DNA from 3 places in the Pseudarthrobacter sp. WHRI 8279 genome. Region 2 is predicted to be linked to each of the others. Evidence: riboswitches for the same ligand, from Rfam matches in the RefSeq annotation. Region 2 holds a riboswitch; each other region holds the start of a gene.
The links. Region 2 has a riboswitch for thiamine pyrophosphate ahead of thiC (phosphomethylpyrimidine synthase ThiC). Riboswitches for the same ligand answer to the same signal wherever they lie in the genome.
Positions count from the first base shown of each region.

Region 1: linked by a shared signal. The riboswitch ahead of ABRP28_RS08485 (FAD-dependent oxidoreductase) and the one ahead of thiC (phosphomethylpyrimidine synthase ThiC) in region 2 are both predicted to bind thiamine pyrophosphate.
Region 3: linked by a shared signal. The riboswitch ahead of ABRP28_RS13985 (ECF transporter S component) and the one ahead of thiC (phosphomethylpyrimidine synthase ThiC) in region 2 are both predicted to bind thiamine pyrophosphate.

Region 1 is NZ_CP168162.1:1,873,598-1,882,979, forward strand. Features, by position in the region: gene ABRP28_RS08455 (TetR/AcrR family transcriptional regulator) at 1-101, shown strand, start outside; gene ABRP28_RS08460 (DUF3107 domain-containing protein) at 150-374, shown strand; gene ABRP28_RS08465 (hypothetical protein) at 412-714, shown strand; gene ABRP28_RS08470 (4a-hydroxytetrahydrobiopterin dehydratase) at 890-1,228, opposite strand; gene ABRP28_RS08475 (thiazole synthase) at 1,270-2,082, opposite strand; gene thiS (sulfur carrier protein ThiS) at 2,088-2,324, opposite strand; gene ABRP28_RS08485 (FAD-dependent oxidoreductase) at 2,333-3,685, opposite strand; TPP riboswitch at 3,681-3,798, opposite strand; gene thiE (thiamine phosphate synthase) at 3,826-4,575, shown strand; gene ABRP28_RS08495 (RNB domain-containing ribonuclease) at 4,651-6,180, shown strand; gene ABRP28_RS08500 (DEAD/DEAH box helicase) at 6,482-8,164, shown strand; gene ABRP28_RS08505 (DNA methyltransferase) at 8,173-9,045, shown strand; gene ABRP28_RS08510 (PHP domain-containing protein) at 9,060-9,382, opposite strand, start outside.
Region 2 is NZ_CP168162.1:1,527,224-1,536,605, reverse strand. Features, by position in the region: gene ABRP28_RS06995 (P-II family nitrogen regulator) at 1-122, shown strand, start outside; gene ABRP28_RS06990 (glucose-6-phosphate dehydrogenase) at 264-1,667, opposite strand; gene ffh (signal recognition particle protein) at 1,785-3,368, shown strand; gene ABRP28_RS06980 (alpha/beta hydrolase) at 3,474-4,205, shown strand; gene thiC (phosphomethylpyrimidine synthase ThiC) at 4,276-6,105, opposite strand; TPP riboswitch at 6,100-6,207, opposite strand; gene ABRP28_RS06970 (amidohydrolase family protein) at 6,288-7,370, shown strand; gene ABRP28_RS06965 (VOC family protein) at 7,468-8,343, shown strand; gene ABRP28_RS06960 (hypothetical protein) at 8,457-8,897, shown strand; gene rpsP (30S ribosomal protein S16) at 9,113-9,382, shown strand, end outside.
Region 3 is NZ_CP168162.1:3,023,003-3,032,384, reverse strand. Features, by position in the region: gene ABRP28_RS14020 (DUF4235 domain-containing protein) at 26-289, opposite strand; gene ABRP28_RS14015 (CDGSH iron-sulfur domain-containing protein) at 359-574, opposite strand; gene ABRP28_RS14010 (glycosyltransferase) at 571-1,650, opposite strand; gene ABRP28_RS14005 (iron-containing redox enzyme family protein) at 1,647-2,702, opposite strand; gene ABRP28_RS14000 (DUF4383 domain-containing protein) at 2,773-3,267, opposite strand; gene ABRP28_RS13995 (hypothetical protein) at 3,398-3,607, opposite strand; gene ABRP28_RS13990 (heme-degrading domain-containing protein) at 3,704-4,246, opposite strand; TPP riboswitch at 4,320-4,459, shown strand; gene ABRP28_RS13985 (ECF transporter S component) at 4,524-5,147, shown strand; gene ABRP28_RS13980 (ABC transporter ATP-binding protein) at 5,147-6,703, shown strand; gene ABRP28_RS13975 (energy-coupling factor transporter transmembrane component T) at 6,700-7,500, shown strand; gene ABRP28_RS13970 (hypothetical protein) at 7,514-8,407, opposite strand; gene ABRP28_RS13965 (UDP-N-acetylglucosamine 1-carboxyvinyltransferase) at 8,586-9,382, shown strand, end outside.

The DNA.
Region 1 (9,382 bases), 350 kb from region 2:
ACTGGCTTGAAACGGACGGCAACCTGGACCTCGATGTCGCCAGCGACCTCATCTACCGTTTAGCTTGGCGCGGAATCTCTCGCTTCCCCAAAGAGTCCTAGACTACAAATAAGACATAAGCAACGAACGTGAATGGCTGGGAGGCCCCTGTGGAAATTAAGATCGGCGTTCAGAATATCGGCCGCGAAATCGTACTGGAATCAAACGAGGATGCGGATTCGGTAGCCAAGATTGTGGAGGATGCCATCACCAAGGGCAGTGAGCTCCGCCTGAAGGATGACAAGGGACGCCTGATCATTGTTCCCGGAAACGCCCTGGGCTACGTGGAAATCGGGGCCGAAGAAGCGCGGCGCGTAGGGTTCGGCCAGTTCTAGGACCTGCCGAAGAACCGCCCGCAGTCCAAGGAGGACCATGCTTTCGCTGACCATCGTTGTACTGGCAGCCGCAGCCGCAGGCTTTATTGTCTGGGCTAACGACAAGCGGCATGCCAAGTATGGGGCCGGTGTGCCCGCCGGGGCTTCCGTGGCCGTGGCGGCCCTGGCGTGGATCATCCTGATGGCCGCCGGATTCGGATACCTGCCGGGACTCACCTGGATCCCCTGGGTGCTGCCGATCGTGCTCGGAGCCGCGGCCGCAACAGCGGCCGCCATCTACCTTGGCCGCTCCCGTGCCCGGCAGGATACGGAACGTCTGACGGCGATCCTGCGGGCCTGAGGCCCAGCCAGGAACGTGGACGGGCGCGGAACCTGGCGCAGCGCCAACCAGCCACATGTGGCCGCCAACCCTCGGGATGGCGGCCACGGCCGTTTAAAGGAAACAGTCTCTGGTGGACGCGGCCGCCTGGTGCCCCCTCTGCCACACGGTGCGGCACTTGGCGCTGTGCAGGCGCCTAGTGCCCCTGCACGTACTTCGCCGGCTCGGCCACGGCCCCCGCCGCTGCCGCTGCTTCACTTGCTCCCGCGGCTGCCGCGAGGTCCCGCGCCGTCACCTGTCCCCCGGCGTCGTGGGACGTGTAGCGGATGAAGACGCGGTTGTAGCGCCAGTCGAGGTCCGGATGGTGGTTCTGCTCCTCGGCTAGGCGTCCGACGTCGGCAATCACCTTAAGTGCGGCAGCCGCCGTCGGCATCTTGAAGACGGTGACCAACCCGCCGTTGCCGGCCCGCCAGTCAGGCAGCCCAGCCAGGGCTTCATCGATGCGTTCCGGGGGAAGTGCGTCTTTGCCGGCCACTGCTGCTCCTGGGATCAGGGCGCGGCCGGCAGAATGCGGGCCTACAGGAACTCGGCCCGGCCCTCCATTGCCGACGACGCCAGCGCGTGTTCACGGCGGGGTATGCGGCCCGCCGCTTTCGCCAGCCTACCGGCGATGACAGCGTGCTTGAAGGCCTCCCCCATCAGGGCAGGGTTCTGCGCCCGCGTCACCGCAGTGGCCAGGAGCACGGCGTCACAGCCCAGTTCCATCGCGAGGGCGGCGTCGGAGGCAGTACCGATGCCCGCGTCCAGCACCACAGGGACCGAGGCCCGGGACACAATGAGTTCAATGTTGTGCGGATTGAGGATGCCCAGGCCGGTCCCGATCGGCGAGCCAAGCGGCATCACAGCGGTGGCTCCGAGGTTTTCGAGCCGCAGGGCCAGGACGGGATCGTCATTGGTGTACGCGAAGACCTTGAATCCCCTGTTGACCAGCTGCTCCGTGGCGTCCACAAGCTCAACGGCGTCCGGCAGGAGGGTGTGTTCGTCTGCGATGACCTCGAGCTTCACCCAGTCGGTTTCGAGGGCTTCCCGGGCCAATTCGGCAGTGAGGACAGCGTCACGCGCCGTAAAACACCCTGCCGTGTTGGGCAGGACCCGAATGCCGTGGTCCACCAGCAGCTGGAAGAGCGAGCCTGCCTCGTCCGGCGAATAGCGGCGCATGGCCACGGTGGTGAGTGAAGTGCCGGAAGCCAGGAGCGCGGCGCCCAGCCCGTCGAGGCTGGGTGCGCCGCCGGTGCCCATGATGAGCCGGGATGCCAAGATGACGCCGTCAATGACCAGCGGGTCATTGAGGCCGGAGAGCTGGCTGCTGTTGATGGTGGTTTCGGTCATGGTGGTCAGCCTCCCTGTACTGCCGTGACAAGTTCGACGTCGTCGCCCTCGGCGAGCGCCGTGGCGGACCACAGGCTGCGGGGCACAACCTGGGCATTGCGGGCCACGGCCACGCCCAGCTTCCGGCCGTCCGTGGCCCGGCCGTCAGCAGCCAGTGGACGGCCCGTGACCTCGCTGACGAGCGCCGCGATGGACGAATCGCCGGCCACGGTGCGGCCGGTTCCGTTCAGGGTGATGTTCATGCTGTCTCCTAAATGTTGAGTGGGTGGGCCGCGTCAGCCAGGTGGGAGGGAGCCGCCCAGAACCGGCCCGGGTTGAACGGGGCCCAGCGGGGGTCTTCCCTGCCGTCCAGGAGTTCGCGGCAGATTGCGGCCGCGGCCGGGGTGAGCAGGATGCCATGGCGGAAGAACCCGGTGGCAACAATGAGCCCCGGCACGTCGCCGGCCCCCGGAGCGGTGGGCCCTCCGGGAGCGGGATGGCGGCCTGCGGAGGGCTCGCCGGGCAGGGGCACCCGTCCAAGCAGCGGGGCGTTATCCGGTGTGCCGGGACGGGCACGTGCCGTGCATTCGAGCAGCTCAAGCTCCGCGACGGCGGGCACAAGCACCTGGGCGTCGCGGAGAAGCTGGTACACGCCCCCGGCAGACACTGCCCCCGCGCTGGAGCCTGCGTCCCTTCCCAGCGCATCCTCACGCTGGGTTGCCCCGACCACCACGGTTCCGTCCTGCCTGGGGACGATATACACGGGGGTCCCGCGGACCAGCCCCCGGACAGTTGAGGTCACCAGTGGCCGCAGGTGGGCAGGTACTGCGAGCCGCAGGATGTCCCCGTGCACCGGCCGCAGTGGAAGGTGCAGGCCTGCCGGCAGTCCCGCGAGTTCCGCGGCGTGCAGTCCGTTGGCCACCACCGTCTCCCCGGCCAGGACGGTCCCACCGCCCTCCAGGACTGCTCCGGCAACGGCGCCGTCCCTCCAGAGCAGGCCGGCTGCCTTGTCCGGCACCGCGTATCCGTCGACGGCGCCCGGCACATGACTTCGGTTGCCTGCCGTCCCGCCGGAAGGCCGGGCCAACGCGCGGCGGAGGCAGGCCACCAGCAGCCTGGGATCCACCTGGTGGTCCGCCGGGGTATCCAGCGCACAGGCAATGCCCGGGCTGAGCAGGGGCTCGCGGCGCCGGGCCTCGCGGATGGTGAGCGGTTCAACCGTGAGCCCGTGGGACAGCTGGACGGCACGCAGGTCCAGCAGGGCGCGTCTGTCCGCGGCGTCGGCACCAACGGCGAGGGTCGGCGTCGTCAGATATCCCGGATCCGAACCCGCGGCCGAGGCGAGGTCCGCGGCGAAACCCGGCCAGCGGGCGGAGGCATCGAGCATGAGTTCCAGGAGGTCCTCCTCCTGGTAGTGCAGCTCGCTCACCGGGGCAAGCATCCCCGCGGCCGCCCAACTGGCTCCCGAACCCGGGGCGTCATCGATCACCACCACCGAACGGCCCGACCGCCTCGCCTCCCAGGCGATGCCGTGGCCGATGGCTCCCCCGCCGATCACGGCAACATCCGCCGTGATCGCGGAGCCGGGAACAGGGCGGCTGCTCACACCTTGTGCGTGAGGCATCGATTGTCTCCTTCCCTACGCCGGTATTAACCGGATCAGGTCAAGCGGTCGGCTCTGACGCCCTCTCAGCCCGGCGCTTTGTGACAGCTGCCGCGGCTCCCGCAGTACGAGCCCAGTGTAGAGGAACTAGGCTGGCTCCCATGAATGTGTCCCACCCCCCTGCCGCCGCTTCCCGTCCGTCCGGTACAGACGCCTTTATCAATGCGGAAGGCAGTGCCGGAATCCACAATGCGCGCCTGTACCTCTGCACGGATGCGCGCCGCCGCCAGGGCGACTTCGAACAGTTCGTGGATGCCGCATTCGCGGGCGGCGTGGACACCATCCAGCTCCGGGACAAATCCATCGAAGCCGCCGAGGAGCTGGAACTCCTGGCCGTCCTGAAGGAGGCAGCGGTCCGCCACGGCAGGCTGTGGGCAGTAAATGACCGCGCGGATATTGCTGTGCTCTCCGGCGCTCCCGTCTTCCACATCGGCCAGAAAGACCTTCCCCTCAAGGCAGCCCGGACGCTGCTGAACGGGAACGCCGCAATCGGCCTGTCCAGCCACAGCCCTGACCAGGTGGACGCCGCCCTGGCCGCTGCCGCCGGCCCAGCCGCACTCGACTACTTCTGCGTGGGCCCCCTGTGGGCAACACCCACCAAGCCCGGCCGCGCCGCCGTCGGCCTGGGCCTGGTGAAGCATGCGGCCGCCGCCTCGGCGGCGCAGGGGCAGGGAAAGCCCGACGGCGGCGTGCCCTGGTTCGCGATCGGCGGGATTGACCACGGCAACGTGGAGCAGGTGGTGGCGGCCGGTGCCAGCAGGATCGTTGTGGTCCGGGCCATCACGGAAGCCGATGATCCGGCAGCCGCTGCCGCATCGCTGCTCGGCGCCCTGGACGCTGCCCGCCCCTGACGCGGAGCCGGATCTCCGGGGCAGCCGCGGGCGGCCCGGTGCACTATTTGCGAAATTCGGGCTACGCTGATTTTCGTGTCACATCATCGGCTGGCCCCCAATGTCCACGAGCACACCAACGCCCTCGAGGCTGCACTCAGCGCCCTGCGGACGGAGCTTGAGCTGCCGAACGAGTATCCAAAAGATGCCGTGAAGGACGCCGAGGCCGCGGTGTCGGCACTGCAGCTGCCAGCCCATGACCTCACCGCCATCGACTTCATCACCATCGACCCGGCGTCGTCCACCGACCTTGACCAGGCGCTCTACATTGAGCGGGACGGCAGCGGCTACCGCGTGCTGTATGCCATCGCCGACGTTCCCGCCTTCGTGGCTCCCGGCGGGCCGCTGGACGCCGAGACACGGCGCCGGGGGCAGACTTTCTACACCCCGGACGGCCGCATTCCGCTGCACCCGGAAGTCATCAGCGAAGGCGCGGGAAGCCTCCTGCCGGGGCAGGACTGTTCGGCGTTCGTTTGGGATTTCCGGCTCGACGCCAGCGCCGAAGTCACCGCCGTCACGGTCAGGCGGGCCCGCATGCGCAGCCGCGCCAAGCTCAGCTACAAGGGCGCCCAGGAGGAGCTGGACGGCGGCAGCCCTTCCGCCGTCCTGGTCCTCCTCAAAGAGGTGGGGCTAAAGCGCGTGGCGCTGGAGCGCGCGCGGGACGGCGCAAGCCTGAACATGCCGGACCAGGAGATTGTCCAGCTTCCCGACGGCGGCTACCGGATTTCGGCGGCCCCGCAGCTGCCCGTCGAGGACTGGAACGCCCAGATCTCGCTTATGACGGGCATGGCGGCGGCGCAGCTGATGCTGGCCGGCAAAGTGGGCATCCTCCGCACCATGCCGTCACCGGACGAGCGTTCCCTGCACCATTTCCGGCTCCAGACGGAGGCCCTCGGAAAGCCCTGGGACGGTGAGGTGAGCTACGGCGAGTACCTTCGCAGCCTCGACCCCACCGAGCCCCGGCAGCTGGCCATTATGCATTCAGCGGGAATGCTCTTCCGGGGGGCTGCGTACACGGCGTTCGACGGCACGGTCCCCGAAGACGCCGTTCAGTCCGCCATTGGCGCGGCCTACGCCCACACCACCGCGCCTCTGCGCCGCCTGGTGGACCGCTTTGTCCTGGTGACCTGCGAGGCCCTGTGCAATGGTGGCGAGGTGCCCGGCTGGGTCCGTGATGCGCTGCCCTCGCTTCCCGAGATCATGGCCGGCTCGGACCAGTTGGCGTCCCGGATGGAGCGCATGGCCCTGGACACCGTGGAGGCGGCGCTCCTGGTCAACCACATCGGGCAGGAGTTCGACGCAATTGTCATCTCCGGATCCAAGCCCCAAAAGGAAAACGGGAACGGGAGCACCGGCAAGAACGGCAACGGCGGCAACGGCAGGAACGGAAACGGCCGCAATGGCAACGGCAACGGGGGCTCCGGCATTATCCAGATTGCCGAACCTGCCGTCACGGCCCGCTGCGCCGGCGAGCTGGAGGCCGGCACCAAGGTCCGCGTGCGCCTGGTGTCCTCCGATATCGCCACCCGCGAAGTGCATTTTGAACTGGTCCCGCCACTGTCCTGAAGCGGGCTGATTTCCTTCCAGCTGGCAGGCACGGCGGTCCAAAGCCGGGTTTCCCTGCCCTTGCGGCTAGACTGGAGAGGTAGAAATGGATGCCCGGTCGTTGATTTCCTTGATTTGAAACCAACAAGCCCGCCCCTACGCGATCTTGAGAAACACCCGCTGGTCACCAGTGCCAGCATTTTAGATAGCCCGCGATCGGCTTCCACTGGAATTGCTTGCGCGCCTGAGCGTGCTCCGGAACGGCCAAGGCCGGCCCGTTGAGCAGGCAGCGCCCTTGCCCAAATGAATAAGGAAACTCCACGTGAGTGAATTGCATACCCACCAGCTTCTGACGGACGACTCCGGCACCGAAACGATCGAGCCGGAAGAAACCATCATCTCCGACGAGAAGCCGCACGAGATCGAGGAAAAGTCCTTCGCGGACTTCAACGTCCGCGCCGACATCGTGGAATCCCTGGCGGACGCCGGAATCACCCATCCCTTCCCCATCCAGGCCATGACCCTGCCGGTGGCCCTCTCCGGCCACGACATCATTGGCCAGGCCAAGACCGGCACCGGCAAGACGCTGGGCTTCGGCATCCCCGCCCTGCAGCGGGTAGTGGGCCGGGACGACGCCGGCTACGAGAAACTCGCGGTCCCCGGCGCACCGCAGGCCCTGGTCATCGTCCCTACCCGCGAACTCGCGGTGCAGGTGGCCAACGATCTTCAGACTGCTTCCCGCAAGCGGAACGCCCGCATCGCCACCATCTACGGCGGCCGGGCCTACGAGCCCCAGGTGGAGGCCCTGAAGAACGGCGTGGAGGTTGTGGTGGGAACCCCCGGGCGCCTCATCGACCTTTACAAGCAGAAGCACCTGAGCCTGAAAAACGTGAAGATCGTCATCCTGGACGAGGCCGACGAAATGCTTGACCTCGGCTTCCTGCCCGACGTCGAGACCCTGATCGCGGCCACGCCGGCGGTCCGCCAGACCCTCCTGTTCTCCGCCACCATGCCCGGGCCGGTCATTGCCATGGCCCGCCGCTACATGACCCAGCCCACCCACATCCGCGCCGCTGACCCGGATGACGAAGGCCTCACCAAGCGGGACATCCGCCAGCTGATCTACCGCGCGCACAGCATGGACAAGATCGAGGTGGTGGCCCGCATCCTCCAGGCCAAGGGGCGCGGCCGCACCATCATCTTCACCAAGACCAAGCGCACCGCGGCCAAGGTTGCAGAGGAACTGGTGGACCGCGGCTTCGCGGCAGCAGCGATCCACGGCGACCTCGGACAGGGTGCGCGCGAACAGGCACTCCGGGCCTTCCGCAACAACAAGGTGGATGTCCTGGTGGCAACCGACGTCGCCGCCCGCGGCATCGACGTGGACGACGTCACGCACGTCATCAACTACCAGTGCGTGGAAGACGAGAAGATCTACCTGCACCGGGTGGGCCGCACCGGCCGCGCCGGCAACAAGGGCACCGCCGTCACGTTCGTGGACTGGGATGACATGCCGCGCTGGGGACTGATCAACAAAGCCCTGGGCCTGAGCGTGCCCGAGCCCGTCGAAACCTACTCGTCCTCCCCGCACCTGTACGAGGACCTGGACATCCCCGAGGGCACCAAGGGCCGGCTTCCGCGCGACAAGCGCACCCTCGCCGGTGTTGACGCTGAGGTGCTCGAGGACCTGGGCGAAACGGGAAAGAAGAACAGCCGCGGGGGCCGCGAGACCGGCAGCTCGCGCGACGGCCGTGGCCGCGACAGCAGGGACCGTGGCGCCAAGCGCGAAGCGGGCCGCAGCAGCGACTCCGCTGCCCGCTCCGGTGAGCGCCGCCGTCGTACGCCTGATTCAGCCGCAGCACCCGCTGCTGCCAGTGACGCTCCGGCAGCAGCCGGAGCCGAGCAGCCCTCACGCACCCGGCGCCCCCGCACCCGCACACGGCGCCGCAACGGTGAAGTGGTGGGCGGCGGGAACGCTGCACAGCCCGGAAGCACCGAGGCCTAACGCCCTTCATGACTGACACTGTCTGGGCGCCGGACGGCAGCAGCCTGGTGGTCCACGCGGACAACGCGGACTTCCTTCCCTCGCTGCCGGACGGCGCCTTCACGCTTATCTATGTGGACCCCCCGTTCAACACGGGCCGGGCCCAAAGCCGCCAGCAGACCACCATGGTGGCCAACGCGGACGGCACCGGCGACCGCGTCGGCTTCAAGGGGCGCTCCTACGACACCATCAAAGGGGCGCTGCACCGCTACGACGATGCCTTCAGCGACTACTGGTCCTTCCTGGAGCCGCGCCTCGTGGAGGCGTGGCGGCTGCTCGCCGAGGACGGCACCCTGTACCTGCACCTGGACTACCGCGAAGTGCACTACGCCAAGGTGATGCTGGACGCGATCTTCGGCCGGGAGTGCTTCCTGAACGAGATCATCTGGGCATACGACTACGGCGCCCGTGCCAAGAACCGCTGGCCCACCAAGCACGACAACATCCTGGTGTACGTCAAGAATCCAGCGAAGTACCACTTCAACAGCGCCGAAGTGGACCGGGAACCGTACATGGCGCCGGGCCTGGTCACACCGGCCAAACGCGAACTGGGCAAGCTGCCCACGGACGTCTGGTGGCACACCATCGTCTCCCCCACCGGCAAGGAAAAGACCGGGTACCCCACGCAAAAGCCGGAGGGCCTCATCCGCCGGGTGGTGGCAGCGTCCAGCCGGCCCGGTGACTGGTGCCTCGATTTCTTCGCCGGTTCCGGGACACTGGGCGCGGTGGCCGCAAAGATGGACCGCAGGTTTGTGTGCGTGGACCAGAACCAGCCGGCCATTGACATCATGGCCCAGCGCCTGGGTGCCCACGCCCAGTTCACCGCCTACCCTCCCAACTAGGGGTCAGCGCGGGATCAGGGACGGACGACGGCGGTCCCGGTCCCCAGTTCCTCGATCCGGGCGAGGACGTCCGGCTCGGTGAGGTTCTCCCCCAGCAGGTTGGGCTTGCCGGTGCCGTGGTAATCCGATGATCCGGTGATCAGGAGGTCATGCTTGGCGGCCAGCCGCCGCAGGAACACGCGCCCCTCTTCCGGATTGTCCCGGTGGTCGATTTCCAGGCCCGCCAGGCCGGCGTCAATCATCTCCTGGTACACCCGCTCGCCCACGATCCTCCCGCGCGAGGATGCCACGGGGTGGGCGAAGACAGGGACCCCGCCGGCGGCACGGACAAGTTCGA
Region 2 (9,382 bases):
TCCTCGATGTCATCATCGCCAGCTCCAACACCGGCCGGGCAGGTGACGGCAAGGTCTGGACCATGGACGTCTCCGAAGCCGTCCGGGTCCGCACCGGTGAACGCGGCGTCGCCGCAATCTAGGGCGGGCGGCACTCCACGGAAAAATCCGTGAACAGGCGTCAAAGAGCGGGCAGGAAACCCACGGGTTTCCTGCCCGCTCTTCCGTAGTTTAGGGGCAGGCCCGGAAATCTTCGGCGGACCAGCCGCCTGAGCCGCCGCGGCTCAGTCCCTTGGCACTGCGGTGGGCCAGGCTGCGGGACCGGCAGAGCCGGCGTCGTACTCCTCCAGCGGGACCGTGTCCTGCTGCCAGGCCTTCAAAACCGGCTCCACAATCCGCCAGCACTCCTCCGCCGTGTCTCCGCGGACGGACAGCAGCGGATCGCCCGCGAGCACCCCTTCCAGGACTTCCCCGTAAGGGAGGAGATCGGAGCCGCTGAGCTCGGTTTCCAGGGTTGCCCGGCTGAGGCTGAAGATGTTGCCGGGCCCATTGACGTCGACGTCGAACCTCAGGGTGTCCGGGCCGAAACCAATGCGCAGCTTGTTGGGGGAGTCAACGCCGGTAAAGCCTTGGGGCAGGTGGGGCACCGGGCGGAAGGTCACCACCGCCTCCTTGCGCTTGGCGCCCAGCGCCTTGCCGGACCGGAGAATGAACGGGACCCCGTTCCAGCGCCAGTTGTCGATATTCACCTGGATCTCGGCCAGGGTCTCGGTTCCCCGCCCGGCGTCCACGCCTTCCTCCCGGGCGTAGTCCGGAACGTCCTTGCCCCCTGCATGGCCGGCTGTGTAGCGGGCCCTGCGGGTGGACCCGGCATAGGGGACCGGGACGCTGCTGGCCCGCAGGACAGTGGAAATGGCATCCCGCAGGTCCCGTTCACCGATGGTGGCCGGAGGCTCGATGGCCAGCAGCGCCATGATCTGCAGCAGGTGGCTCTGGATCATGTCCCGCAAGGCGCCGGCGCCGTCGTAGTAGCGGGCCCGGCCCTCCAGCGCGAGGTCCTCGTCAAAGATGATCTCCACCTTTTCCACATGGTGGCGGTCCCATACCGGTTCCAGGAAGTTATTGGCGAAGCGCAGGCCCAGGATATTCAGCACCGTGGCCTTGCCCAGGAAGTGGTCCACCCGGTGGACGTGGTCTTCGGGGACCAGCCGAACCAGTGTCTGGTTGAGCGAGCGGGCCGACTCCTCGCTGGAACCAAAGGGTTTCTCCATCACCAGCCGCGTGCCCGGCGGGACCTGTTCCGGACGAAGGGACTCGCAGGCAAGCTGGCTGATGCGCGGCGGCAGGGCAAAGTAGACGGCGGTGGGCCCGTCAAGCGTGCCGAGAAGCGAGGCCAGGGCCCCCTCTGCGGTGACATCCACCTGGTGGTACACCGTTTCCTTCTCCAGGGCCTGGAGGGCTTCCTTTCCCTCGGTACCTGCGGACGCGGCGGCAGCCTCGAAGGACGCGTGCACCCGTTCCCGCCACTGCTCGGGGGTCCAGGGATCGGATCCGGCACCCACCAGCCGGAGGCCCGCAGCGCGTCCCCTCGCTGCCAGGCGCGCCAGTCCCGGCAGGAGCAGCCGCCCCGTCAGGTCTCCCGAGGCGCCGAGGATGAGCAGGGTCTTCACAGTTGGTTGGCTCGTCATCTGGCCAGCATGCCACCTTGCGGGCCCGGCTTGGTACCCTAGATAGTCGAGTCCCGATCATCAACAGCCTTTGATCATCCACTGCCCTGATCATCCACTGAAAGAAGTGCACGTCGCGTGTTCAATTCACTCTCTGACCGGTTGACAGCAACCTTCAAGAACCTGCGCGGTAAAGGCAGGCTTACTGAAGCCGACGTCGATGCCACAGTCCGCGAGATCCGCCGCGCCCTTTTGGACGCCGATGTTGCCGTTCCGGTTGTCCGTGAGTTCACCGGCCGGGTGCGGGAACGCGCCTTGGGCGCTGAGGTTTCCGGTGCACTGAACCCGAGCCAGCAGATCGTCAAGATCGTCAACGAGGAACTCGTGGAGATCCTCGGCGGCGAAACCCGCCGGATCCGCCTGGCCAAGAGCGGGCCCACCATCATCATGCTCGCGGGCCTCCAGGGTGCCGGCAAGACCACCCTCGCCGGCAAGCTGTCCAAGTGGCTGAAGGCACAGGGCCACAGCCCCATGCTCGTGGCCTGCGACCTCCAGCGCCCCAACGCTGTGACGCAGCTGCAGATCGTTGGCCAGCGCGCCAAGGTGCCCGTCTTCGCACCGCATCCCGGCGCCACCTACACCGAGCTCGAGCACCCGGCCGGGGACCCGGTTGAGGTGGCGCGTGCCGGTGTTGAGGAAGCGCGCCAGAAACTCCACGACGTCGTGATCGTGGACACTGCCGGCCGGCTGGGCGTCGACGCGGACATGATGGAGCAGGCGCGCCAGATCCGCCGCGCAATCGTGCCCAACGAGGTCCTGTTCGTCATCGACTCCATGATCGGCCAGGACGCCGTCAACACGGCGCTCGCCTTTGATGAAGGCGTCAACTTCACCGGCATCGTGCTGTCCAAGCTCGACGGCGACGCCCGCGGCGGTGCCGCGCTGTCCGTGGCGTCGGTCACCGGCAAGCCCGTCATGTTTGCGTCTACGGGCGAAGGCCTGGACGACTTCGAGCTCTTCCACCCGGACCGGATGGCCTCCCGCATCCTTGACATGGGTGACGTCCTCACCCTGATCGAGCAGGCCGAGAAGTCCTGGGACAAGGACGAAGCCGCCCGGATGGCGAAGAAGTTCGCCGACCAGGAGGACTTCACCCTTGACGACTTCCTGGCCCAGATGCAGCAGATCCGCAACATGGGCTCCATGAAGAAAATGCTCATGATGATGCCGGGTGCCCAGAACATCCGCCAGCAGCTGGAGCAGTTCGACGAACGCGAAATTGACCGCGTTGAGGCGATTGTCCGTTCCATGACGCCGCATGAGCGCGTGGCCCCCAAAATCATCAACGGCTCCCGCCGTGCCCGCATCGCCCGCGGTTCCGGCGTCCACGTTTCCGAGGTCAACGGCCTGCTGGAGCGCTTCGCGCAGGCCCAGAAGATGATGAAGAAAATGGCCCAGGGCGGGATGCCGGGCATGCCCGGGATGCCTGGCATGCCCGGGGCCGGCGGCGGTGCCCGGAAGAATGCCAAGAATGCGCCCAAGAAGAAGGCCAAGTCCGGGAACCCGGCCAAGGCCGCGCAGGAGCGCAAGGACGCCGAGGCCCGCCGGGCGAACGCCGCCAAGGCGCTGCCCACCGGAGCGGCCTTTGGCCAGCAGGCGGGCGACTTCGACCCCTCCCAGCTGAACCTGCCCAAGGGCTTCGACAAGTTCCTCGGCAAATAAGCACCCCTTGCCCCACTAAGTAGCAGCAGATGTCGTTTTGAGGGCTCAAACCGACATCTGCTGCTACTTACATGGGATGTCGGGGCCGTGGAATAGGGTTGGGTCATGTTCAAGCAGAGGGTAGTGTTCGTGCACGGCGCGGGCAGCTTCGGTGCCGCGGCCTGGCCCCGCCAGCACGGTGTGGCCCTGTCCTACGATGCCCTGTTCCTGCGCCGCCACGGTTTCGATCCCGTTGCCGAACCCATCGAGTCCTCGTTCGAGGAGGACACCCGCATCCTGCTGAGCTCCCTGGGGGACGACGGCAGGGGTACCGCCGGCGGGCACGTCGTGGCGCATGCGCAGGGCGCCATCGCGGCCATGATGGCCGCCGTCGAACGCCCGGACCTTGTCCACTCGCTGACCCTGGTAGAGCCGGCCTGCCTCTCCCTGACCGCTGAACTGCCGGCCACGGCAGCGCACATCGCGCTGATGCAGCCTCTTCTCGACGTCCGGCATCAATTGAGTGACGAGGATTTCCAGCGCGAATTCGTCCGCAGGGTCTATGCCACGGACCTGCAGCAGCCGGTGACCGCAGAGGAGAAGCGCTCCGCCAGGAGGCTGCGGCTGCAGGCACCTTCCTGGGAAGCCCCGCTGCACATCGTGCCCGGCGTGCCGACGCTTGTCCTGACCGGCGGCTGGGAGCCGCTGTACGAAGAGATCGCAGGCTACCTCCGCGAGACAGGGGCGTTCCACCGCACGGCCGCCGGCGGCCACCGGCCCCATGACTCCGTTGAAGGGGACCGCATCATCCGCGCGTTCATCAGCGACGCCAGCCGCCTGCAGGCGCGCGCCTCCTGACGCTTGGCCTGATCCATATAAGTCCGTCCGGCCGGCCCCCAATGACCAGCCGGACGGAACCTGCGGGCTGCTACCGCCGGCCGCCCGGCGGAACGCTCAGCGCCGGAAGGTAAACCTTCCCGCCAGCGGCCAGGAATTCCTCGCTCTTGCCCCGCATGCCGGCTGCGGCTTCAGGCAGGGCGGCCTGGGCCTCTGCGGAGCCGTATTCGTCCCTGATGTCCTGGCTGATCCGCATGGAGCAGAACTTGGGCCCGCACATGGAGCAGAAGTGGGCGGTTTTCGCCGGTTCGGCCGGAAGGGTCTCGTCGTGGAAGGCCTCGGCCGTCTCCGGGTCCAGCGACAACGCAAACTGGTCACGCCACCGGAACTCGAAGCGTGCCTTGGAGAGCGCGTCATCCCGTTCATGCGCGCCGGGATGGCCCTTTGCCAGGTCCGCGGCGTGCGCGGCGATCTTGTACGTGATCACTCCCGTCTTGACGTCGTCCCTGTTGGGCAGTCCCAAATGCTCCTTGGGGGTGACGTAGCACAGCATTGCCGTGCCGTAGCGGGCAATTTCCGTTGCGCCAATGGCTGAGGTGATGTGGTCATAGCCCGGCGCCACGTCGGTCACCAGAGGGCCCAGTGTGTAGAAGGGCGCGCCCTTGCACAGCTCCTGCTGGCGTTCAACGTTCTCCCGGACCAGGTGGAACGGGACATGGCCCGGGCCCTCCACCATCACCTGGACGTCGTACTCCCAGGCGCGCTGCGTGAGCTCGGCGAGGGTGTCCAGTTCGGCAAACTGGGCTGCATCGTTGGCATCGGCCGTGGCCCCCGGCCGGAGCCCGTCACCCAGGGAAAACGCGACGTCGTACCTCGCGAAGATCCCGCAGAGCTCGTCGAAGTGCGTGTACAGGAAATTTTCCCGGTGATGGGCCAGGCACCAGCCGGCCATGATGGACCCGCCGCGGGAGACGATGCCGGTGACGCGGTTGGCGGTCAGGGGAACGTACCGGAGCAGCACGCCTGCGTGGATGGTCATGTAGTCCACGCCCTGCTCGCACTGCTCGATTACGGTGTCACGGAAGATCTCCCAGGTCAGGGCGTTGGCTTCGCCGTTGACCTTCTCCAGGGCCTGGTAGATGGGGACGGTGCCGATGGGAACCGGGGAGTTGCGGATGATCCATTCCCGGGTGGTGTGGATGTCATCCCCGGTGGAGAGGTCCATGACGGTGTCTGCGCCCCACCGTGTTGCCCACTGCAGTTTGTCCACCTCTTCGGCGATCGAGCTGGTGACCGCGGAGTTGCCGATGTTGGCGTTGATTTTCACCAGGAAGGCCTTGCCAATGATCATCGGCTCGGATTCCGGGTGGTTGATGTTATTGGGAATGATGGCCCGGCCCGCGGCCAGTTCGCTGCGGACCAGTTCCACATCGCAGTTCTCGCGCAGCGCCACGAAGCGCATCTCCGGGGTGATCACGCCCTGCCGTGCGTAGTGCATCTGGGTGACGGTCCGGCCGTCGACGGCGCGGCGGGGCACCGGAGGTGCTCCCTTCCACTCTGCGCTGGCGGCGCCGCGGCGCACAGCCGAGCGGCCGTCGTCGAGCAGGTTCCTTTCCCTGCCGCTGTACGCTTCCGTGTCTGCCCGCTCTTCGATCCAGTCCTTGCGGACAGGAGGAAGGCCTTGAACGGGGTCGCTCCCCGGACCGGCGGTCCGGTAGGTCCGGAACGGCTGGTTTGGCACGCCGTTGGGTGACGGCTCCAACTTAATTTCGGTCACGGGAACACGGATCCCGTTCCCGGTGTCCTCAAGGTATGCCAGGGAGTGGGATTTCAGGGATTGCGTTACGGGGGGCTGGTTGCCGGCAGGGCCGGCACCCGTGTTGTTGAGGGCAGGGTTCAGCTGCTGATGGGGTGTACTCAAGGAATACTCACTTCCTTCGCCGGCATTACCCGGACAGGTTCGACGGTCGCAGGCTGCGGCAGCCCGATCTCAGCCCCTGCAGGGGCACCCGTGTGGTCAGGATGAAAGCTACCACACGCCTTGACGCGGGGCGTGTCACATCACGCGGTGCTAGCCTGTCCGGGCGGGAAAGAGGCAAATTCATGGCAGAAATTATCGAGTTCACGGGGACGGTGCTGACCGGGCCGGACACTGAGCGGCACGGGCTCTGGTCCGTTGGCGGGCGGCTGACGTTCCGCCGGCCGGCAACGGCCCCGGACAGGATTCTGGCGGGATTCGTGCTGCCTGGCTTTGTGGATGCGCACTGCCACATCGGGCTGGGCGCCGGCGGGCCGGTGGATGCTTTGACGGCCGAAGAACAGGCACGGACGGACCTGGACGCCGGCACCCTGCTGGTCCGCGACGCAGGTTCCCCTGCGGATACCCGATGGCTGCAGGGCAGGAAGGACGTCCCGGTGCTGATCCGCGCCGGCCGCCACGTTGCGCGCACTCGCCGGTACCTGCGGGGGTTCGCGGAAGAAGTGGAACCTGAGGGCCTGGTGGAAGCCGTGCGTAAGCAGGCCAGGGAAGGTGACGGGTGGGTCAAGCTTGTGGGGGACTGGATTGACCGCGACGCCGGCGACCTGGCGCCTTCGTTTCCTGACGGCGTCGTCCGTGACGCCGTCAACGCCGCCCACGATGAGGGCGCGCGCGTAACGGCGCACTGCTTCGCGGAAGAGACGCTCGACGACGTGCTGGACGCCGGCATCGACTGCGTCGAGCACGCCACGGGGCTCCTGCCGCGGCACCTGCCCCGGTTCGTGGAGCAGGGGGTGCCCATTGTGCCCACCCTGGTCAACATCGCCACCTTCCCCGACATCGCAGCGCAGGCTTTACCCAAGTTCCCGCGGTATGCGGCGCATATGCGTTCATTGTGGGAACGCCGGGAGGAACGGGTCCTAGAGGCGTTCGAGGCAGGCGTGCGGATCTATGCCGGGACCGACGCCGGCAGCGTGATCAGGCACGGCAGGATCGGCGACGAGATCCTGGCCCTTCACGCAGCCGGACTGCCCATGGCCTCCGCCTTGGACGCCGCGTGCTGGGGCGCGCGGGAGTGGCTGGGTGCGGAGGGCCTGGAAGAGGGAGCACGGGCAGACGTGGTCCTGTGCCGGGAGGACCCGCGTAAGGTGCCGGAGGCGGTCAACGGCCTGGCACACGTGATCCTGGGCGGACGGGTGATCCGCTGAAGGCAAGTTCCTGGGACTTGGAATAAATTGAAGCTTCAAGTAATTTTAAGAGTGTAAGGGCTGCCAACCGGAAGCCCCACAGCACCGGGAGTTTTCAATGAATGCACAAGCCGCCAGCCAGGATCTTCTTCCTGCCGATCTCGCCATGGGCACCGTGATGCTCAAGGTGGGCGACATGAAGGTGATGACCGATTACTACCAGCGGGCCCTCGGTTTAGAGGTCATTGCCGAGCAGGACGGCGGAATCTACCTGGGCCGGCTGCAGAAGCCGCTTGTGCACCTGGCCCCCGCGCCCGGGCTGAACCTGCCGGGCAGGGGAGAAGCCGGCCTCTTCCACACGGCGTTGCTGTTTGAGAACCAGGCAGACCTGGCCGCCACCATCGCCACGGCCGCCCGGTTCGAACCACGCTCGTTCACGGGCAGCGCCGACCACCTTGTCAGTGAGGCCTTCTACTTCAACGACCCCGAAGGCAACGGCATCGAGCTCTACTGGGACCGGCCGCGCAGCAACTGGTCCTGGAACGGCGCGGACGTGGTGATGGACAGCCTGGCCCTCCCGCCGCAGCGGTACCTTGAGCAGCACCTCACCGAAGAGTCCCTGGAGCGCCAGGCCGGGTCCGTGGCCGGCGTGGGCCACGTGCACCTCCAGGTGGGCGACGTGCAGACGGCGCGCGACTTCTACGTGGGTACCCTCGGGTTCGAAAAAACCGCCGGGTGGCATGGGCAGGCCCTCTTTGTTTCCGCGGGCCGCTACCACCACCACATGGCGATGAACGTTTGGAACAGCCGCGGGGCGGGGCCGCGCAAGGACACCCTCGGCCTGGGTGAGGTCCTCATCGAGGTGCCGTCAGGGGACGACGTCGGCTCTCTCGCCGACCGCCTCAAGGTTGCCGGTGTTGCCGCCCACCACACCGGAGCGGAACTCCGGTTCGAGGATCCGTGGCGCAACCGCATTCGCGTAGCGGTGCGCTGAATCCGGGCTGGGTTGAATCCGGGTTGGGCTTAATCCGGACTAGGCTTAATCCGAACAGCCGGGCAGGCGCTGCCTCCCGGTGCCGCACCGCCAACGGAATGAGGGCAATCGCCATGGGCTTCACCGAGATCTTTGTTGCCACCCACGACGCGGCACTGAAGCGTGCCGGCGTCCTTGACGGGGGCGGCAGCGCACCCGCAGGCGACGCGGTCCGGATCCCGGACATCAGTGACTTCGAAGTGGAGCAGCTGGGTGATCTGGCCGGCACCGCCGTGCACGCTGGAGGAGCGGATTACGAGCTCACCATGGTGGATGTGGCCAGCGACTCGCTCCTGGCCGTTCCGCCGGCCATGGTGCGCGCCCTGGCGGACCTGCTGTCCTATGAAACCGAAGGCGAGGGCGACGTCCTCGAAGAGGTGGCCGAACAGTGGGCGGCGCAGGATGACATGCCGTTTGGCGCTTCGGAGGCGCGGACGTACGTGCAGCGGGTGGCTGAACTCGCCAGCGGAATCGACGACTCGGAGCGTACCGGCCTGTACGTCTGGTCCGCCTGACTACTTCCGGCCGCACGCTCCGGCGGGCGTCGTCCGTGTCACGCCGCGTCAAGTCGAAATGTTCACGCTGATCTGGCACAATAAACAGGTACTCGATCTGCGTGGCCCCTCTCTCCGCGTCTGGATCCTGTCCTTCGAACCCGCAAGTATGGCCCGCCCCACGGGTGCAGAACGCCGGGTTCACCCCCTTTTCTGAAACAGGAGTGACCACAACAGTGGCCGTAAAGATTCGCCTCAAGCGCTTTGGCAAGATGCGCGCCCCGTACTACCGCATCGTCGTCGCGGACTCACGCACCAAGCGTGATGGCCGCGCCATCGAAGAGATCGGCAAGTACCACCCCACCGAGGAGCCCTCATACATCGAGGTTAACTCCGAGCGTGCCCAGTACTGGCTGTCCGTCGGCGCCCAGCCGTCCGAGCAGGTCGCCGCGATCCTCAAGATCACCGGTGACTGGCAGAAGTTCAAGGGCCTGCCGGGCCAGGAA
Region 3 (9,382 bases), 1.5 Mb from region 2:
CTGGACAAAAACTAGTGGGGAGGGGTCAGACGATGTCCTTGCTCTTGGCGAACCGGGTGATGGCGCGCTGGGTGCCGCGGTTGGCCAGGACCTGGATGATGGTGCTGACCGAGGCTGAGATCAGTGCGAACGTCAGGGCAGACTGCAGGCTCGTGGGAACGTCCTCGTCCTTCCCGGTGGGCGGCTTGCGCCCGGTGGACTTTTCCCAGATGGTGTTGACCAGCTTGGTGCCGACGAAGCCGGCGCCGAGGCTCACGCCGGTGCCGAGCAGCTTAATGAAAAGGTTCATTCCTTGATACTCCTTGCGGGCGGAAAACGGGCTGTCCCTAGCCTATCTGGCGTTTGCAGGGTCTTTTGCTCAGCTTGACGGGGGTTCCGTGCGGAACTTGATCATCTTGTGCGTCCCGTCGCAATAGGGCTTGATGGCGGAGGCACCGCACCGGCACAGCGCCACGGTTTTGCGGTCACGGGGCACCGGTTCGCCGGACGGCGTGACGATCTCGAAGTCGCCGCGCACAATAAGCGGCCCGTCGGGGCAGACCACAATGGAGCTCTCGGCTGGTTCCTGGTTCATTTGTGCTCCTGCTCTGGGTTGCTGTGGTCATCTATACGGTCCTGGCGCCGGGTTCCTGCTCGTCTGCTGTGCCGCAGCCGAAGGTCGGCCTCCGAATGCGCGGCTGTCTTGAGGCGGGTCCCTGCGTAGGGCATGCCTCCGCTCAGCCGGAAGCCAAGCGCGATCCAGATGCAGACCGCGCGCTCCACACCCCACAGCGGGGCAAACCACACCGTGCTGAAGGGGAAGACCGTTGTGCCCCCGTTCCGCCGCCGTCCGGTCCCGGCGGCAACGGCGGATGCGGCTGCCAGCGAAAGAAGGGCGGCCACGCGGAGCCGCCCGGGCAGGCGCGCAGCGGCGAGAATTGCCGGAAGCAGCGCCAGTTCCGCGCCGAGCCTCCGCGGCTGGGCGAAATCGTCGTAGGCGTGGCGGACGCGTTGCTTCAGGAAATGCCGCGCCTTCGGCGGCCTCCGTGCCACGAACAGGTCCGGGACAACCTTCTCGCAGCCTCCTGCGGCCTTGATGGTCCGGATCAGCTCGAGGTTTTCGAACAGGACCCCGTCGTACCCCTCTGCCGCCACAAGGGTGCTGCGGCGCAGTGCCAGGGTTCCGGGAAAGTCTGCGGACCAGGCGCGGTTGATCAGGGTCCTCGCCGTATCCCACCGCGCGTGCCACGGCAGGCGGTCGAAGTAGTTCTGCGGCCTCACCACGTCTGCTGAGCTGAGGTGCTGGACGACGGCGGCGAGGGACTCGCGCGTGTAGCGGACGTCGTCGTCGGCAATGACCAGCAGGTCCGCCGTCGAGGCCCTTACTCCTGTCATCACCCCCGCCACCTTGCCGTTTCCGCCGCGGCCGGCGCCGGCTTTACCAGGGCGGTCATTGCCGATTGCGGCCATCGGCCGGAGATGCCGGACGGTGGGCGGAAACACCCTGCGGTGTTGCTCGAACAGGTCCGGCGCGGAGCCGTCCACCACCGTGACGGCAATCCAGTTCGTGAGGCGGCGGAGGTAGGCGGCCAGGTCCGGCAGGTCCGAATCATCCGTCCAGCGCAGGGGCAGGATGTACTCAGCCGTCTTGCCTGGCGCCGGGGCGTTCATGCCGCATCCAGCACTTCCGCCCGCAGCGAGGACACGCCGTTTTCCCAGGATTGCAGGATGTGCGAAGACAACCTGCCGTCCACAGCCATGACCGCAGTGGCGCCGAACAGGACATCCGCCAGGAGATGGGGTTCCGCCTCAACCAGCCCGCCCGCAAGGTCCCGGCCGGCGATCTGCTCGTGGACGGCGTCGGCCTCCACATGCTCGTCGAAGTAATGGGTGACCTCCGTATCGAAACCGTGCCGGCGGAAGCCCCTGCCGTAGAGGCGGTTGGGCTGGGACGAGGTCATCTCATAGATGGCCAGGTGTCCGGTGATGGCACCGCGCAGCCGACGGTTCAGGCCGAACAGCGACATCAGGTTCACGGCCGCGAGGGAGACCGCCGGGACGGCGTCCACGTAGGACCCGTACCCGTCATCCATTCCCAGGCCCCGCATGGTGCGGGCAAAAAGGGCGCTGTGCATACGCTCGGGCCGTCCGCCGCCGTACTCATCCGCCTGGATTTCCACCAGTGCCGCTTTGGCCCGCCCCGAGAGCCTCGGGATGGCGAAGGTGTGCGGGTCCGCTTCCTTCAGCTGGTAGATGGACTTGTGGATCAGGAATTCCTTGAGCTGGCCAAGGCTGGCCTGCTTGGCCACATACCGGGAGAGGCTGGGGCCGCTGTCGCGCCCGGCCAGGCCGAACAAAATGTCTGCCACTTCGTCGCTGGTGACACGGGACTGGGCAGGGAGTTCCAGATCCCCGGCGGCCGCCGCGGCAGCTTCCCGGAGCGCGGCTTCGAACGGCTTTTCAAGGAGCTGGCGCACCCGGACCAGTTCCGGCACCCACTCCCAGTCGTCGCTTACGCCCTCAAGCCCGGAGTAATGGAGCTCGTAGAGGCAGAAGAGCGTCAGCTGGAGGTCATCGTCGCCAATGATGTCCAGAGTTGCCGGAAGGTGGCCTTCCACCGTCCGCTGCAGCGCCGCCAGGGCGCCCTCATCGGTGCCCGGCAGCTCCGAGAGGGCGCTGAACAAAGCGGTGCTGACGGGACCCCTTGCTGTTGGGACTTTCATGATGCTCCTTCGGGTCTGGCGTGTAGCGGGTCCGTGCCCCCGGCGCTGGGGGCCCGGCAGGAGATGATGGTCAGCGGCGGCGGGTCCCGGGTGCTGACGAACTGGCGGTGCTGCTGGTGTCCGCTGCGGGAGCCGGCCCCCGGGCGAACATGATGGCCAGGGCAATCATCGCCAGGCCAAGAACCAGGTGGAGCCAGTTGTCCGCATGGTTCGCGGGGATGAAGTTCGCAGGGATGGGATCTCCCACCAGGAGCCCGTACAGCCAAAGGACCAGGTAGATGACGCCGCCGTAAATGAGAAAGTTCCGTGCCTGCGGGTGGGAGCGCGACATCAGGATGCCGGCAGCCCCAAAGAGCAGGTGGACGGCGTTGTGGAGGACGGACACCTGGAAGACCCCGAGCAGCAGCGCTTCCGATGCGTGGCCGGCCAGGCGGAGCGAGCCATGATTGGAGGTAACGCCGGGAATGAATCCCAGGATGCCGGCCAGGCTGAAAACGGCGCCCGTTCCGAGGGCAGCGTTCTGCAGGCCTGTGCGGGCGCCTTTCATGCGGATGCTGGCTGCCATGTGCTGTACTCCTCAAACGCTGGAGACAACATAGTAAGCATGATTACTAATAAATGCTAAGCAGCCTTTGTATTCTGCTGGGGCCGGGCGCCGGCGCGCTGAACCCAGGCTGCGCAGTGAACGCAGGCTGCTATCCTCCCGCGCCGTTCCACGCGTACGGGTTTGTGGGCGGGCCTCCGCGGCGGCCGTGCTCGTAGCCTTGTTGCCAGGATTTCCCGACGACGGCCACCAGTTCCGCAAGCAGCGGATAGTAGGGGTGGTCCGGGCCGATGAAAAGCATCTCGTCCGAGGCTTTGTCCAGCGCCGCCCGGACCTGGTTCTCGGATGCTGGACCGGTCACGACGCCCTCCTGGATGGAATACCCGCCACTCGGCTCGAATGTACTCCCGCCGCCCCGGGGGTGTCCATGCACGCGGGGGCGGCGACGGCGTACCCGTCAGTCCGCGCCGGCCTGCCCGAGGATGTCACGGAGGGCCTCGACAACCAGGTCATGGTCCTGCACTTGCGGTAAACCGGACACGGTGACGGTTGCCACGGCACCCACTCCGGTGACATACAGGGGGAAGGAGCCGCCGTGCGCGGCGTAGCGGGTCTGGTCGAACCAGGCGTTGTCTTCGATCCGTCCTCCTTGGAGCCTGGCGCGCAGCCCCACCAGCAGGGAAGGGGCCTCGTACCGGGCGGCGGTCCGCTTCTTGGCCCCGATCCAGTGCATGTTGTCCGGCGTTGCCCCCGGCAGGGCAACGTGGAAGAGGGCCTGCTCGCCCCTGCTGATGTCGATGGCGATGGGCAGCCCGCGTTCCTTGCCCAACTCCACCAGGAGCAGCCCCAGGTTCAGGGCGTCATCCATGGAAAAGCCGGGAAACTGCAACTCCCGGACCTCCGCCTCAATCCGGGCAATCAGTGCTTCCAGGGATCCCTCCGGCTGGGCAGCCTGGGAATCTGGATCGTACCCGGTCATATCTGGTGGATTCGCAGTCATGGCCCACAATCTACCCCTCCCTGCGGTAAACTGAACCACGCCCAACAGGGCGGATATTTCACCAAACAGAATCATTCAACGACAGGGGAGCGCCGCCGTCGGCATCACTGGCCATGCCAGGGACCGCAGGTGGGCGCTGAGAGTGCGGACAGCCGCAGACCCTCGAACCTGATCCGGTTAGTACCGGCGCAAGGGAGTCGAGTTCTCGAAGTGCGCGCAGCGGCAGCAGTGCCGGAAACCGCGCCCACTTTCCCCTCCTGTTCCTCAGGAGGACTACATGGCAACAACAGCAATCAAGAAGCCCGCCGGCAAGTCCTGGCGCGTCGTGGACATCGTGGTGGCGGCCCTCATCGCCGTCGCCGGCGGCGTCATCTTCTGGGCCTGGTCCCAGGGTGCCGCCGCGGTCTCCGGGCCCATGAATGCCGTCTACCCGCCCCTGACCGGCCTGATCGCCGGAGGCTGGATGATTCCGGCTGTCCTGGGCATGCTTATCATCCGCAAGCCCGGCGCTGCGCTCTTCTGCGAGACGGTGGCAGCCACCGGTGAACTGCTCATGGGCTCCCAGTACGGGGCGTCCGTACTGTTCTCCGGGTTCGTTCAGGGCCTTGGCGCGGAGATCATCTTCGCCATTTTCGTGTACCGGAAGTTCAACCTGCCCGTAGCCCTGCTGGCAGGCGCTGCCGCCGGTCTTTTCTGCGGCCTGAACGACTCGTTCGCACCGTGGGGCTGGAACATTGCCTACGCCGCCGGCGACAAGCTGGCGTACATCATCTTCACCGCCATCTCCGGCGCCATCATCGCCGGGGCGCTGTCCTGGGTTGCCACCCGCGGCCTGGCCAGGACTGGTGTCCTGAGCTCCTTTGCATCACGCAAGGCGGCAACGGAGCCTGTCTTCTCCTGATGGGCGCCCCTTCGCGGCATGAGGCATCGACCCCGGTGCGTCCGGCTGCCGTCACGGCCCGTGGCTGGGGCTGGCGCCATGCAGGGCGCACCAGGCCGGCCGTGCGTGCCCTCGACCTGGAGGTCCGCCCGGGGGAGCGGGTGCTTCTCCTGGGACCTTCCGGTGCCGGCAAGTCCACGCTCCTCCACGCCCTGGCAGGGGTGCTGGGGGACATAAACGACGACGGCGGCGACACCGGGGACTCCGACGAGACGGGCTCACTGCTGGTTGACGGCGCCGTGCCCCGGGAGCAGCGCGGCCGGGCGGGACTGATGCAGCAGGACCCGGAGACGCAGGTGGTCCTTTCCCGCGTTGGCGACGACGTCGCCTTCGGCGCCGAAAACCTTGCCGTGCCCCGCGACGCCATCTGGGCCCGCGTGCACGAAGCGCTGGACGACGTCGGACTTTCCCACCTGCCGCTGGACCATCCGACGTCGGCCCTGTCCGGCGGACAGAAACAGCGCCTTGCGCTGGCAGGGATCCTTGCCATGCGGCCGGGCCTGATCCTGCTTGACGAGCCCACAGCGAACCTGGACCCGGCCGGTGTGCTGGAAGTCCGCGACGCCGTGGGCCGCTGCCTGGACAAAACCGGTGCCACGCTGGTTGTGGTGGAGCACCGGGTGGCTGTGTGGAAGGACCTGGTGGACCGGATCGTGGTGCTGCAGCCGGGCAGCGCCACCGATGATGCCGTGCTGCTTGACGGCCCTCCGGACCAGGTGCTCGCCGAAGCCCGGACCATGCTGGCCGCGGCAGGCGTGTGGGTGCCCGGGTACGTTCCGCAGACGCGGGCCCGGTCAGCAAGCCCGGCCGCCCCCTCCGGAGCCCTGCTGCTGGCGGCCGAGAAACTTGCGGTCTCTCGCGAACGCCCCCGCCGCAGCGGCTTTCGGAAAATACCCCCGGTCCCCGTCCAGCAGGACATTTCCGCGCAGGTCCGGGCCGGGCAGGCGCTGGCCATCACGGGTCCCAACGGTGCGGGCAAGTCAACGTTTGCGCTGACCCTCGCGGGGCTCCTGGAGCCGGTGGCAGGCAAGGTTTCCGCAACCCTGGAGCTCAGCCGCGGCGCCGGGATTGACCCTTACGCCTGGAAGGCCGAGGCGCTCATTGAGCGGATCGGTACCGTGTTCCAGGAACCCGAGCACCAGTTCGTCACCGGGAGGGTGCTGGATGAGCTGCTCTTCGGCCCGCGGCACCTTGGACACGGGGAAGAACGCGTTGACGAGCTGCTGGAGCGTTTGCGGCTGACCCACCTCGTGGACGCAAACCCCTATACGCTCTCCGGCGGGGAGAAACGGCGTCTCTCCGTGGCCACCGTGCTGGCAGCGCATCCCCAGGTGCTGGTGCTGGACGAGCCGACGTTCGGCCAGGATGCGAACACCTGGGCGGAGCTGGCCTCGTTCCTGTCCGAGCTTTTGGATGCCGGCACCGCAGTGGTGTCCGTAACCCACGACGCCGAGTTCACGGCCGCGCTGGGTGGCACTGAGCTGCGCATGGCTGCCCCGGAACCGGTGGCGCCATGAGGCAGGAGCTGAACCTGCGCGGCAACCAGGCCCTGCTGGCCCGGGCCAATCCCCTGAGCAAGTTCGCCGCCGTCTTCCTCATCACCGCCGTACTGGCCCTTTCGATCGACTGGGTTTCCGCATCGGTGGCGCTGGCTTTCGAATTCCTGCTGTTCCCTCTCGCTGGCCTGACGGTGACGCTGCTGTGGCAGCGCGGCTGGCCGCTGATCCTTGCCGCGGCCGTGGGAGGCTGGAGTACCTCCATCCTGGCTCCGGACAGCGGAAGGACGCTGATCGACGTCGGCATCTGGACCATGAGCGAAGGCTCGCTGGAGCTGGGGGTGGGCTTCACCCTGCGCGGGCTGGCCATCGCCCTTCCGGCCGTGCTGCTGATGAGCTGCACGGACCCCACGGACCTCGCCGATGCGCTGGCGCAGAAGGCGCGCCTTCCGCACCGCTTCGTGCTGGGCACGCTCGCGGCCATGCGGCTGGTGGGCCTGATGGCGGAAGAGTGGCAGACCATAGGAATGGCCCGGCGGGCCCGGGGTGTGGGTTCCCGGGGCAGCGCAATGCAGCGGTTGAAGGCGACGTTGGGGCAGAGCTTCGGGCTCCTGGTCCAGGCAATCCGCCGGGCGTCACGGCTGGCCGTGACCATGGAGGCCCGCGGTTTCGGCGGCGGACGCCGGACGTGGGCGCGTGAATCCACCTTCAGCGCGCTGGATGCCTGGGTGCTAGCCGGGGGCGTGGTGATGGCGGGAACAGCCGTGATTGCAGCCGTGTCCCTCGGAACATGGAACATGGTGTGGCTGGGAAGCTGACACCTGCACCGGTCTAAAGGCAGGAATAGTTGTAGTCGAACCCCCTGGATCCGAACTGGGCCAGCACCACCTTGCCGCCGGCGGTCAGGGGCTCCTTGGAGCAGGCGTCCGCCGCGCCGGAGGCGTTCAGCGATCCCGCCAGCCAGCTGGGCAGCACATAGAGATTGCTCGAGCTGCTGACCGTTCCAACAATCCGCTCCCACTGTTGGCCGGTCGAGTAGATACCCACCTTGGCCCCGATGCTGTGGAAGAAGTCCGTCATGCCTTCCAGGACTGTCCGGTTGGCGTCTTTGTCGGTGCGGGACCAGCTGTTCTCCGTTTCGACGTCCAGCCACCAGAAGTAGCTGGCGGGGTGGCTGATCCCGCGGAGGTACGCGTCGTCGTAGGCCTTGGCATAGCCGTACATGTAGGCGCAGGCCTTGCCGTAATCCCCGTCTTTGCAGGGACCGTAAGGGTTATGGACCACCTGCCCGGCCGGGTATTCGTCGCTTTCGGGCCACCAGGAGCCGGCGGTGCCTGGATTGGCGGTATTGACGTACAGGGAGACGGTGGGCTGGCCGGGGTGGCCTGCGGAATCCTCTGCCCACCTGAGCTGCTCGTCCAGGCAGGGATTCGTGGTGTTGGCCAGGCCGTTGTTGACGCCCACAATGGCAAAAGCCTGGTCCATGGGAAAATCGCCGTTGCACTGCGGCCAGGAGATGTCATTCCCCAGAAGCGACTGCTGCCCCTCGCCGGGTGAGGGCGCGGCGTGGGCGGGAGTGCCGGCCATCAGGAGCAGCGCGGCCAGAAGGAAGCCCAACATGACCGGCAGGGCCCGTGTATTCCTGGCGGGTGATGCCCAGTGCGGCTGTGCCCTGCCCCGCAGTCTTCTGCTTGGCGACGCCTCGCTGGCTGGTGTGCGGCGCATGTTGCCTCCGTTGCCGCTGGACGAAGGGATCCTCCTCCAGTGTCCCGCCGGGGGCCGGGGAGGTCAAGGTGACCAGGAGTCCGCTTCTATCGCATGAAACGGGTAAGGCTTCGCCCATTGCTCCTGTCAATTGCCTGCGAATCCTCCCCTCTAGCTCATTTATGATATAAAATTGACTATGACGCAGGAAACCGCCGAACACGTTGCCGCCATGTTGAGAGACGCCCGCAGTGAGAAGGGCTGGACCCAGGGCCAGTTGGCTTCCGAACTGGGCACGAGCCAGAGCGCCGTTGCCCGGATGGAGCAGGGCAAGCAGAACCTGAGCCTCAAAATGATCCACCGCCTCGAGGCGATCTTCGACAGGAGCATCGTAAACGTGGGCAAGCCGCAGATGACCCACCTGCGGGTTGAGGGCGGCCACACCCTTTCCGGTTCCGTGGATGTCAACAGCAGCAAGAATGCCGGGGTGGCACTGCTTTGTGCCAGCCTGATCAATCGGGGAACCACCATCCTTCGCCGCCTGGCGCGCATCGAAGAAGTGAACCGGATTGTTGAGGTCCTGACCAGCATCGGCGTGGAGTGCACCTGGCTTAACGACACCGACCTGCAGCTCCGGCGGCCGGCCGTGCTGAACCTGGAAGCCATGGATGTTGACGCTGCGCGCCGCACGCGGAGCGTGATCATGCTTCTGGGCCCGCTGCTGGACGAGTCGGCCAGGTACCGTCTCCCGTATGCGGGCGGCTGCGACCTCGGCACCCGTACGGTTGAGCCGCACATGCAGGCGTTGCGGCAGTTCGGCCTCTCAGTGGAGGCCACCGCGGGCTTTTACAGTGTGCAGGCCCCGCCCGCAGACAGCCGGGACCGGTCATTCGTGCTTACAGAGCGCGGCGATACTGTCACCGAAAACGCCATCATGGCAGCAGCCCACCGTGAGGGTACAACCGTCATCCGGAACGCCAGCCCCAACTACATGGT